Regions from separate parts of the Solwaraspora sp. WMMB335 genome, predicted to be linked through region 1. Evidence: riboswitches for the same ligand, from Rfam matches in the RefSeq annotation. Region 1 holds a riboswitch; the other holds the start of a gene.
The links. Region 1 has a riboswitch for thiamine pyrophosphate ahead of ACN27F_RS22015 (thiamine phosphate synthase). Riboswitches for the same ligand answer to the same signal wherever they lie in the genome.
Positions count from the first base shown of each region.

Region 2: linked by a shared signal. The riboswitch ahead of ACN27F_RS27665 (ECF transporter S component) and the one ahead of ACN27F_RS22015 (thiamine phosphate synthase) in region 1 are both predicted to bind thiamine pyrophosphate.

Region 1 is NZ_JBMHMF010000001.1:5,055,748-5,061,484, forward strand. It holds gene ACN27F_RS21995 (hypothetical protein) at 1-2, opposite strand, end outside; gene ACN27F_RS22000 (class I SAM-dependent methyltransferase) at 772-1,377, shown strand; gene ACN27F_RS22005 (ABC-F family ATP-binding cassette domain-containing protein) at 1,430-3,106, shown strand; gene ACN27F_RS22010 (aldo/keto reductase) at 3,168-4,142, shown strand; TPP riboswitch at 4,278-4,389, shown strand; gene ACN27F_RS22015 (thiamine phosphate synthase) at 4,402-5,061, shown strand; gene thiO (glycine oxidase ThiO) at 5,058-5,737, shown strand, end outside.
Region 2 is NZ_JBMHMF010000001.1:6,421,051-6,426,787, reverse strand. It holds gene ACN27F_RS27675 (TIGR03943 family putative permease subunit) at 1-667, opposite strand, end outside; gene ACN27F_RS27670 (permease) at 664-1,659, opposite strand; TPP riboswitch at 1,894-1,997, shown strand; gene ACN27F_RS27665 (ECF transporter S component) at 1,993-2,592, shown strand; gene ACN27F_RS27660 (ABC transporter ATP-binding protein) at 2,589-4,046, shown strand; gene ACN27F_RS27655 (energy-coupling factor transporter transmembrane component T family protein) at 4,043-4,840, shown strand; gene ACN27F_RS27650 (PHP domain-containing protein) at 5,044-5,737, shown strand, end outside.

The DNA of each region.
Region 1 (5,737 bases):
ACGAACTCACCCGTTGCGGATGTACTGGCTGTGGGCCCACCGGTGCCAGCCGGCCGGGCAGATCCGCGAACGCGCGTCTCCGACCCGGCCGACGGCCGGACCGGCTGCTGCACCGGTGGATGAGCACGCCGGCCGGTCGACGAAGCGGCGGTCGGGCCAGCGGTGGTGGCTGGTGGCGGACGGTAGTGCGCGTGGTCGGCTGGCGCGGTCCGGGGCGGGGCCGGTCGTGGCTGAGGGTTTGGTCGTGGCCGAGACACCGGCGCCGGCGCCGGCTGCCGACCTGACGGCGTCGCGGGCGGCGGATAAGGCCGGGGCCCAGGGCGTGGCCGGGGTCCGGACGCCGGGCGGACGGCCGCACCGGTGACCGGACCGGTGACCGGGTCGGGTGCCGGGCCGAGCGCTCGGCCCGAGGGTGCCGGCGGAGTCCGACCGGCGGCTGGCGTCGGGCCAGGCCCGCGTCCGGAGTCCAGCGGCGGTTCGGCGTCACGCCGGGTGTGCCGCCCAGGCTGGTGCGGTCGTGGCGGGCCGCCAGTGCGACGGGAACGGTCGGCTGACGGGTTCCGGGACTCGTCCGGCTGGTCCGGCCAGTTGCCGGTGCCGGATTCGTACCCGTACGTCATGTCGCACAGGGTAACTGACGATCCGGGGGTTTAGCCGCTACCGGGGACTACACCAAAAGAACAACGGACATATCCGAATGTATCTCGGCGTGGCATCGGGGCGGCTCCTGCCGCCGGGCAGTGCCGCCGCCGGCTGGGCGACAATGCCGGGGTGACCGGCGACCACTACTTCAGCCCGCAACCTGGCACCGCCGACCTGCGCTCGCCGATCGAGTTCAGTGCGGCCGGTCGCGATTACACGTTGACGACGGCGGCCGGTGTCTTCTCCGCCGGACGCCTCGACCCGGGGACCGCCGTACTGTTGCGCAAGGCGCAGCTGCCGGCATCCGCCGATCCCGGCCCGTTCCTCGACCTGGGCTGCGGCTACGGCCCGATCACCTGTGTGCTGGCCGACCAGGCGCCGGCGGCCAGCGTGTACGCGGTGGACGTGAACGCCCGCGCCCGGGAACTCACCGCGCTCAACGCCGCCCGGCTCGGCGTAGCCGACCGGGTATGCGTCCGTGCCCCGGACGACGTTCCGGAGGCGGTCCGCTTCACCCAGTTGTGGTCCAACCCGCCGATCCGGGTCGGCAAGGCCGAGTTGCACGCCCTGCTGGCCCGTTGGCTGCCACGGCTGGCATCCGATGGGGTCGGCTGGCTGGTCGTCGCCCGGTACCTCGGCGGCGACTCGGTGCAGCGCTGGCTGGTCGACCAGGGTTGGCAGGTCGCCCGGCACGCCAGCCAGCAGGGCTACCGGGTGTTGCGGGTCACCCGCTGAGCCACGGAAAATCTGAGCTGCCATCGGCCACCGGATCGGGCACCATGCCGGCATGGGTTACGTGGACGTAGCGGGTGCCGGGCACGTACTGCCGGACGGCCGGCAGCTCTTCGCCGACGTGTCGTTCCGGGTCGGCGAGGGCGCCAAGATGGCCATGGTCGGACCGAACGGTGCCGGCAAGACCACCCTGCTGCGGATGGTCGCCGGCGACCTGCCGGTGACCGAGGGGTCGATCGCCCGGTCCGGTGGGCTCGGCGTGATGCGGCAGTTCATCGGCATGATCGGCGACGACCGTACGCTCGCAGACCTGGCCCTGTCGCTCGCGCCGCCGACGCTGCGGGCCGCCGGTGAACGGCTGGCCACCGCCGAACGCGCTCTGCACGCCACGACGCCGGCCGCGAGCACCGCCAGCAGCGAGAAGACCCAGCTCGGGTACGCCAACGCGCTGACCGCCTGGGGCGAGGCCGGTGGCTACGAGGCCGAGGTGGTGTTCGACACGGTTGCCACGATCGTGCTCGACCAGTCGTGGGAACAGGTCCGCGACCGCCCGGTCCGGACGCTCTCCGGCGGTCAGCAGAAGCGTTTCGCGCTGGAGTTGCTGCTGCGTGGCAGCGACGAGGTGCTGCTGCTCGACGAGCCGGACAACTTTCTCGATGTACCTGGCAAGCGCTGGCTGGAGCAGCGGCTGCGCGAGTCGAAGAAGTCGGTGCTGTACGTCTCGCACGACCGGGAGCTGCTGGCGCAGACCGCCGACCGGGTGGTCGCCGTGGAAGGTGGCTCGGCCTGGGTGCATCCGGGCGGGTTCGCCAGCTGGCACGAGGCCCGGCTGGCCCGGCATGCCCGGCTGGAGGAGCAGCGGCGCCGCTGGGACGAGGAACACCAGAAGCTGCGCGACCTGGTGCTGATGTACAAGCAGAAGGCCGCGTACAACGACGGGATGGCCTCGCGCTACCAGGCGGCGCAGACCCGGCTGCGCAAGTTCGAGGAGGCCGGTCCGCCACCGCTGCCGCCGAAGGACCAGTCGTTGCGGATGCGGCTGTCCGGCGGCCGTACCGGCAAGCGGGCGGTGATTTGCGAGCAGCTGGAGCTCGACGGTCTGACGTACCCGTTCGACCTGGAGATCTGGTACGGCGACCGGGTCGCGGTGCTCGGCGCGAACGGCACCGGCAAGTCGCACTTCCTGCGGCTGCTGGCCCGGGGCGGCTCCGACCCGGACCCGGCGGCCGGGCCGATCGCCGGTGCGGCGGCGCTGACCCCGGTGGCGCACGACGGCGTCGCCCGGCTCGGTGCCCGGGTCCGGCCGGGACACTTCTCGCAGACCCACGACCGGCCCGAACTGCTCGACCAGACTTTGGCCGAGGTGCTGTGGCGCGGCGACGACCATCGCAACGGCATGGACCGGCACGCGGCGATGGCCGTGCTGTCCCGCTACGACCTGGCCGGGCAGGGCGACCAGCGGTTCGGCACCCTCTCCGGTGGCCAGCAGGCCCGGTTCCTGGTGCTGCTGCTGGAACTGTCCGGAGCCACCCTGTTGCTGCTCGACGAGCCGACCGACAACCTGGATTTGGCGTCGGCAGAGGCGCTGGAGGAGGGGCTGCGGGCGTTCGAGGGTACGGTGATCGCGGTCACCCACGACCGCTGGTTCACCCGATCGTTCGACCGGTTTGTGTTGTTTGGTGGTGACGGCGACGTGGTGGAGGTGCCCGAGCCGGTCTGGGACGTCGGCTGACCCGCCGCGATCGTGGTCGTCGTCGCGCGGCGGCGGTCATAGAGTGATCACCGTGGCAGAGATGATCCACCGCCGGCTGGGTGACTCCGGCCTGGTGGTCTCCGTGGTCGGCGTCGGATGCAACAACTTCGGGCGCAAACTGGACCTCGCCGGAACCAGGGCGGTGGTGGACGCGGCGATCGACGCGGGCATCACTCTGTTCGACACCGCCGATATCTACGGCACCCCGCACGGCGGTTCTGAGGAGCAACTCGGGGCCGCGCTGCGGGGCCGCCGCGACGATGTCGTGCTGGCCACCAAGTTCGGCATGGACATGTCCGGGATGAACGGTGCCGATCACGGGGCGCGCGGCGCCCGGCGGTACGTGATGCGGGCCGTCGAGGCGTCGCTGCGCCGGCTCGGCACCGATCACATCGACCTCTACCAGCTCCACGAGCCGGACCCCGGCACGCCTGTCGCGGAGACCCTGCAAGCCCTGGACGATCTGGTACGCGCCGGCAAGGTGCGCTACGTCGGCTGCTCGAACTTCGCCGGCTGGCGGATCGCCGACGCCGCGTGGACCGCCCGGGACCGCGGACTGACCCCGTTCGTCAGCGCGCAGAACGAGTACAACCTGCTGGACCGACGGGTCGAGGTCGAGGTCGTGCCGGCCTGCCAGCGATTCGGCCTGGGACTGTTGCCGTACTTCCCACTCGCCGACGGGCTGCTGACCGGCAAGTACCGCCGATCGGAGCAGCCGCCAGCGGGCAGCCGCCTCGCCAGCGAGGGCAGTCGCTACGAGGCCCGGCTCGCCGGTGCCCCGTGGGACACGATCGAGGCGTTGCGGGAGTACGCCGGCAAGCGCGACCTGTCCCTGCTCGACGTGGCGATCGGCGGGCTGGCCGCACAACCGGCGGTCGCCTCGGTGATCGCCGGTGCGACCACCGCCGACCAGGTACGGGCCAACGCCGCCGCCGGCCGGTGGCAACCCGGTGCCGACGATCTCGCCGAGCTGCAGTCGATCCTGCCGGCTCGCACCGGGTCCGCCGGCTTCTGAGCCGACCGCTGGTTGACCGTGGCCTGGTGACGGCGGTGAGCCTGGTCACCGCCTACAGCGGGCACTGACGCGCGGGCCGAAGGTTGTCGCGGATTGGCCCTTGGCTGACCGGCCGGTCCGTCGTACCGTAACAGGCAAGTAACCCACGGGAGCCCGGTGCACCGGGCTGAGAGGGAGGCTGACGCGGCCTCCGACCGTCGAACCTGATCCGGGTAATGCCGGCGCAGGGAGGAGTGTTGCCGTGCCGTCCCTCGGCCGACTGCATCTGATCACCGACACCCGGGCCGGGCGCGACCCGCTCGGCGTCCTGCGTGCCGCGCTCGCCGCCGCCCAGGCCGCCGGGGCCACCGCCGACCTCGTCGTACAGGTCCGCGTCGAGGACGGGATGACCGACCGCGACGCGTACGAACTGACCGCACACGTCGTGGCCGAATGCGCCGGGTACGGGGTGACCTGCCTGGTCAACGACCGACTGCACATCGCCCTGGCGACCGGTGCGGCCGGCGCCCACGTCGGCGCCCTCGACCTGCCGGTCGACGCGGCCCGGCGGGTGCTCGGCCCGGCACCGGTCCTCGGTGCGACCGCCCGCACCGCGCCTGCCGGCCGGTACGCGGTCGCCGCCGGCGCGACCTACCTCGGGGTCGGGCCGTGCTACGCCACCAGCACCAAGACCGGGCTGCCCGACCCGATCGGGCCGACCGGAGTGGCCGCGGTGGCCGGCGCGGTCGGCGTACCGGTGGTGGCGATCGGTGGGGTGACCGTCGGCCGGGTGCCCGAACTGTTGGCCGCCGGTGCGCACGGCGTCGCCGTGGTCGGCGCGATCGCCACCGCCGCTGACCCGCGTCGGGCGACCACCGACCTGCTCACGGCGCTGCGCCGGCCGGCCGGCGAAAGTGGCGGGACCGGGGTGGCGGCATGACGTCGCAGGTGGACGTCGCGGTGATCGGCGGCGGGCCGATCGGCATGAGTATCGCGTGGCGCTGCGCCCAGCGCGGGCTGCGGACCGCGCTGCACGACCCGGCACCCGGATCCGGCGCGTCCTCGGTGGCCGCCGGCATGCTCTCCCCGGTCGCCGAAGCCTACTTCGGCGAGGTCGAGCTGACCCGGCTGCTGGTGGACTCGGCCGAGCGCTGGCCGGCGTTCGCCGCCGAACTGACCGCGGTCACCGGGCACGAAATCGGCTACCGCACCGACGGCACCCTGGTGGTCGCGCTCACCGGCGACGACCTGCGCGAGGCGCAGCGGCTGTGGACGTACCAGCAGGGTCTTGACCTGCCGATCAGCGTGCTGCGCCCGACCAGGCTGCGGGACCGCGAACCGGCGCTGTCCCCACGCGTGCGCGGTGGGGCGTTCATGCCCGACGATCACCAGGTCGACCCGCGACGGCTGGTCGCGGCCCTGCGCACCGCCCTGGACCGGGCCGGCGTCAGCATGGTCCCGCACCAGGTCACCGATCTGTCCACGGTCGACGCCCGGCAGGTGGTGGTGGCCGCTGGCCGCGGCTCGGCCGCGCTCACCGGGCTGCCGGTGCGCCCGGTGAAGGGGCAGATCCTGCGGCTGCGCGCGGGCGGCGCGGGCGCCGTCGGGTTCCGGCA
Region 2 (5,737 bases), 1.4 Mb from region 1:
GGCCGACCGCCTCGATCCAGGTGTCCGGGGCCAGCCCGGTCGGCGCGTCGCCGGCCAGGCCGACCTTGATCGGGCGCCCGTCCGCCGCGCAGCAGGTGAGCACGATCCGGGCCAGCATCGACTCACCGTCCGGTCCGTCGATCATGAACCCACGCAGCTGCACGGTGCGGCCCTGCAGCGAGGCACCCTCGTCGAAGATCGCCCGGGAGGCGTAGTCGAGCACGCTGATCTTCGCCGGATCGCCCTCGGGCAACGGCGGGTAGTCCGACGACATCTGATCGCCGCTGAGCGCGGTGCCGGCCTGGGCGACCGCGTACGAGCCCAGCGCCGGCGGGGCGACCAGCAACAGGCCGAGCACCGGCAGGATCAGCAGCCAGCCGATCCGTGGCTCGTGGTGCACGTGTCCGTCGCCATGGCCGCCGCCATCGCCGGCGGCACCGTGGCCCTCACCGGCGCGGCTGCCGGTGGTCACGACGGGTGCCGGCGGTCGACGGCGCAGGTCGTGCCAGAGCGTCATCACCGCCGCGGCGATCAGCAGCAGTCCGGACGCGATCAGGAACGGCTGCAGCGACTCCTTGACGTAGCGCAGGTACATGTCGGTGACGCTGGCCCTGACCACCGCGCCGCCCAGCAGCAGCAACACCACCCCTTGCGCCTGCTTGTTCACAGCAGCACCGTCCCTACCGCGACCGCCACCACGACGGCGGTCAGCAACGTGGCCGGGGCGAACCGCAAGGCGAACCGCCGCCCGAACGTGCCGGCCTGCATCGAGATCAGCTTGAGGTCGACCATCGGCCCGACCACCAGGAAGACCAGCCGGGAGGTCAGCGAGAACTGCGACAGCGACGCGGCGACGAACGCGTCGGCCTCCGAACAGATCGACAACAGTACGGCGAGAGCGGCCAGGGCCAGCACCGACAGCACCGGGTTGTCGGCCAGCGTCTGCAACCACCATTCGGGCACCAGCACGTTGATGCTGGCCGCGGCCATCGCCCCGATCACCAGGAAGCCACCGGCGTGCATGATGTCGTGCCGTACCGCCGCCCAGAACGCCCGGGCCCGGGACAGGTCGTCCAGGTCCGGCCGGTACGGCAGCCGGATCCAGTCCGTCTTGCCCAGCCGCAGCCACAGCCAGCCCATGACCACCGCGACCGCGAGGCTGGCGACGCCGCGACCGAGCACCATCTCCGGGTTGTTCGGAAACGCGACAGCGGTCGCGACCAGCACGATCGGGTTGATCGCCGGGGCGGCGAGCAGGAAGGTCAGGGCCGCGGCGGGAGCCACCCCACGGCGGATCAGCGAGCCGGCGATCGGCACCGAGCCGCACTCACAGCCGGGCAGTACCACCCCGGCCGCGCCGGCCACCGGAACCGCCAGCGCCGGGTGCCGGGGCAGCGCCTTGGCCCAGAAGGACCGCGGTACGAAGACCGCGATCACCGCCGAGAGCGCCACACCGAAGACGAGAAACGGCATCGCCTGGACCATCACCGACACGAACACGGTGGTCCAGGTCTGCAGCCGGGGATCGGAGATCAGATTGGCCAGCGGCTCCCGGAAGATCACCAGGCCGATCAGCAGGAACGCCAGGACCTCGACGGAGCCGACCCGGTCACCGAGCAACCGGCGCCGGGGCGGTCGTGGCGCACGGGGTGAGCTGATCGTGCCGGCCGACGGTGGCGCGTCCCCACCCGGGGCGCCCCAGTCGATCTCCTCCCCCGGACGCGGCGGGCGGGTGGTGGTGCGGTCGGCAGCGGTCACCGCAGGTTCGGCCCTTCGCTGGGAAGAAAAGCGGACAGCTCACGATAACCCGCGCCGGGGTGTCGACCACCACATCGACGGATCAGCCCCTGTGCGCACCGGTGGCACCGGTGCTAGCGTCAGCGAAAACAACCTCATGTCCGACAGGGGAGCGCGCGTAGCGCTGAGAGTGCGGTGATCCGCAGACCCTCGAACCTGATCTGGGTAATGCCAGCGCAGGGAGTTGGAGTCAATATGACAGAGCAACCGGTGCCCGCCGCCCGCCGCTGGCGCACCGTCGACATCGTGGTCGCCTCGGTGATCGCCGTCGCCTTCGGCGTGGTCTTCTGGCTGTGGGGGCTGATCTGGGCCGCCACCGAGGCCGGCTTCTCGTTCTTCCCGCCCGCCCAGGCCGTGCTGTACGGGGTGTGGCTGGTCCCCGCCGTGCTCGGCGCACTGATCATCCGCAAGCCGGGCGCGGCGCTGTACTGCGAACTGGTCGCCGCGATCGTCTCCGCCGCGCTGGGCAGCCAGTGGGGCGCGATCGTCGTGCTGCAGGGCCTGGCCCAGGGCGTCGGTGCCGAGCTGGTCTTCCTCGCCGTGGCGTACCACTCGTTCCGGCTGCCGGTGGCGCTGGCCGCCGGCACCGCGGCCGGGCTCGGCGCGGCCGTCTTCGATCAGATCCGCTACTACGCGCCGTACGACCTGGTCACGTTCCGGGTGCCGATCTTCCTGATCACGGTGGTCAGTGCGACGGTGCTGGCCGGAGCCGGCAGCGCCGCGTTGACCCGGGCACTGGCCCGCACCGGGGTGCTGGACCGGTTTCCGGCAGGGCGCGACCGCGCCACCGTGTGAATCGGCCGGCGCCGGGCGGGCCGGCGGCACCCGGGCCGGTTCGGCTGGAGCTGCGCGGGTTCGGCTGGCGGCACGCCGGGCGGCGGTCCTGGGCGGTCCGCGACGTCGACCTGCGCGTCGAGGAAGGCGAACGGGTCCTGCTGCTCGGCGCCTCCGGAGCAGGCAAGAGCACCCTGCTGGCGGCGCTGGCCGGGCTGCTGCCGACCGACTCCGGCGAGCGGGCCGGCACCGTCGCCGTCGACGGGCTCGACCCGCACCAGGCCCGGGAGCGGGTCGGCATCGTGTTCCAGGATCCACAGACCCAGCTGGTGATGGCGCGCAGCGGCGACGACGTGGCGTTCGGACTGGAAAACCGTGGGGTGCCGGCGGACCGGATCTGGCCACGGGTGGACGCCGCGCTGGCCCGGGTCGGCTTCCGGTACGCCCGGGACCGGCCCACCGCCGCCCTGTCCGGCGGTGAACAGCAGCGCCTCGCCCTGGCCGGGGTGCTCGCGTTGCGACCGGCCCTGCTGCTGCTCGACGAGCCGACCGCCAACCTCGACCCGGCCGGCGCGGCGCTGGTACGCGAGGCGCTGACCGGCGCGCTCGCCGGTGACCGGCGGACCACGATGGTCCTGGTCGAACACCGGGTCGCCGAGGCGCTTCCGTTGGTCGACCGGGTGGTGGTGCTGGAGCCGGGCGGCGGGGTACGGGCCGACGGCCCGCCGGCGGAGGTCTTCCGACGCCACGGTGCGGAGCTCGCCGCCGCCGGGGTGTGGGTGCCCGGCCGGCCACTGCCGGTACGCCGGGCCGGCGCACCGGCCGGCGAGATACTGCTGCACGTCGATCGGGTCGGCCAGCCGCCGAGGCTCGCCACCCTCGCCGGGCAGCTGCCGGTCCGGGCCGGTGAGACGCTCGCCGTACTCGGGCCCAACGGGGTGGGCAAGACCACCCTGGCGCTGCTGCTCGGCGGGCTGGCCGCACCGGGCACCGGGACGGTACGCGCCACCATCGCGTTGACCGGCGGGCGGGTCGGTGCGGCACCGCACCGATGGCGGGCGCCGGAGCTGGTCCGCCGGATCGGCACCGTGTTCCAGAATCCGGAGCACCAGTTCGTCACCGCCTCGGTCGCCGACGAGCTGGCCGTCGGCCCACGTCGCTGCGGCATGCCGGCGCCGGCGGTCGGCCGGGTGGTCGACGAGCTGCTCGGGCGGCTGCGGCTGGACCGGCTGGCGCGGGCCAACCCGTACACCCTCTCCGGTGGTGAGGCGCGCCGGCTCAGCGTGGCGACCGCCCTGGCCACCGCGCCCGGCCTGCTGGTGCTCGACGAGCCGACCTTCGGCCAGGACCGGCGCACCTGGATCGAGCTGGTCGGCCTGCTCGCCGAGGTGCGCGACGCCGGGCACGCCATCGTGGCGGTCACCCACGACGCGGCCTTCGTCGACGCTTTGGCCGACCGGCGGCTGACCCTGTGATCGACAGCTCGGCGCCCGTCGGCCAGCGGCTGCTCGCCCGGCGCAACCCGGTGGCGAAGCTCGCGGCGGCGTTGATCCTTTCGGTGCTGCTGCTGGCCACTCTCGACCCGGTGGCTCCGGCGGTGGCCCTGGCGGCCGAACTGGCCGCCGTCCCGCTGTTCGGGCTGCGGTACGCCACCGTGCTGCGCCGGATGGCACCGTTGCTGCTCAGCGCCGCCGGGGTGCTGGTCACGCTGGTGTTGTTCGCCGCCGAGCGTAGCGGTGCGGTGCTGCTGGCCGCCGGACCGCTGACCGTGACGACCGGAGTCCTGCTCACCGCGCTCGGCCTGGCGTTGCGCCTGCTCGCCGTGGCGTTGCCGGGCGTGCTGGTGTTCGCCACCACCGACCCGACCGATCTGGCCGACGCGCTGATCCAGAACGTTCGGGCACCGGCCCGGTTCGCCATCGGCGCGCTGGCCGCGTTCCGGCTGGTGCCGCTGCTGAGTGCGGAGTGGCGGCTGCTGGCGATGGCCCGGCGGGCACGCGGGGTGGACGCCGGGCGCAACCCGGCGCGCCGGATCCAGCAGTTCGCGGCGACGAGTTTCGGGTTGCTGGTGCTGGCGATCCGCCGGGGCACCCGGCTGGCCACCGCGATGGACGCCCGGGGCTTCGACGCCGGGGTTCCCCGCACCAGCGCCCGCCGGCAGCGGTTCACCCTCGCGGACGCGACCCTGATCGCCGGGGCGGGCGGGCTCGGCGTGCTGGCGTTGGCCCTCGCCGTCGCGGCCGGCACGTTCCGCCCACTCGTCAGCTGACCCCCGCACGGCCGCGGGCGGCAGCCGGCCACACACGGTGCACAGCAGGGCACGAAGATCGGCAGGTCACGCCAGGTGTCACAAATGCACATATGACAACACCTTCACACCTTGTGCGCCGTCACGACGTGGTCCCGTCGCCTGCTGTTTCCCCGTCTCCACGAGATTGACCGCGTCAAGTTGACCGGGAAGGCGGAGCAGGGATGGGCCACCACCATCAGCACGACCACACGCACGACCACACGCACACCGGTGCCGACGTGCCGGCCGCGCTCGACACCTCGGTGCCGGACAGTGAACTGTCCCCGGCCGAGGCGTCCCGGCGCGGTTTCCTGCGCGGTGCCGGTCTGCTCGGCGCCGGCGCGGCCGCGTCGGTGCTGGCCGGCGGGCACGCCGCGCACGCGGCCACGGCCGGCGACCACAGCGGCTCCGGCACCGGCGGCGACCAGGCCGACGACGGCGAGTTCGTCTGGCTGGCCGGCGACCACCACATCCACACCCAGTACAGCTCGGACGCCATGTACCGGGTGATCGACCAGGCCCAGCACGCCCGCGCGTACAGGCTGGACTGGATGGTCATCACCGACCACGGCAACGCCACCCACTCGCGCATCGGCGTGGAGAAGGTCAACCCGGACATCGTCGCCACCCGCCAGGAAATCAAGGACCTGCTGATCTACCAGGGTCTGGAGTGGAACATCCCGGCCGCCGAGCACGGCACGGTCTTCGTCCAGCCGGGCCCGAACGAGGTCGCCGTACTCAAGCAGTTCGAGACCGACTACGACGGCTCGGTGACCGGCACCAGCAACCCGAGCCCGGAGAACGAGGCGCTCGCGGTCGCCGGCATCAGGTTCCTCGCCGAAGAGGTCCGCAACCGCCGGATCGGCGGGGCGCTGT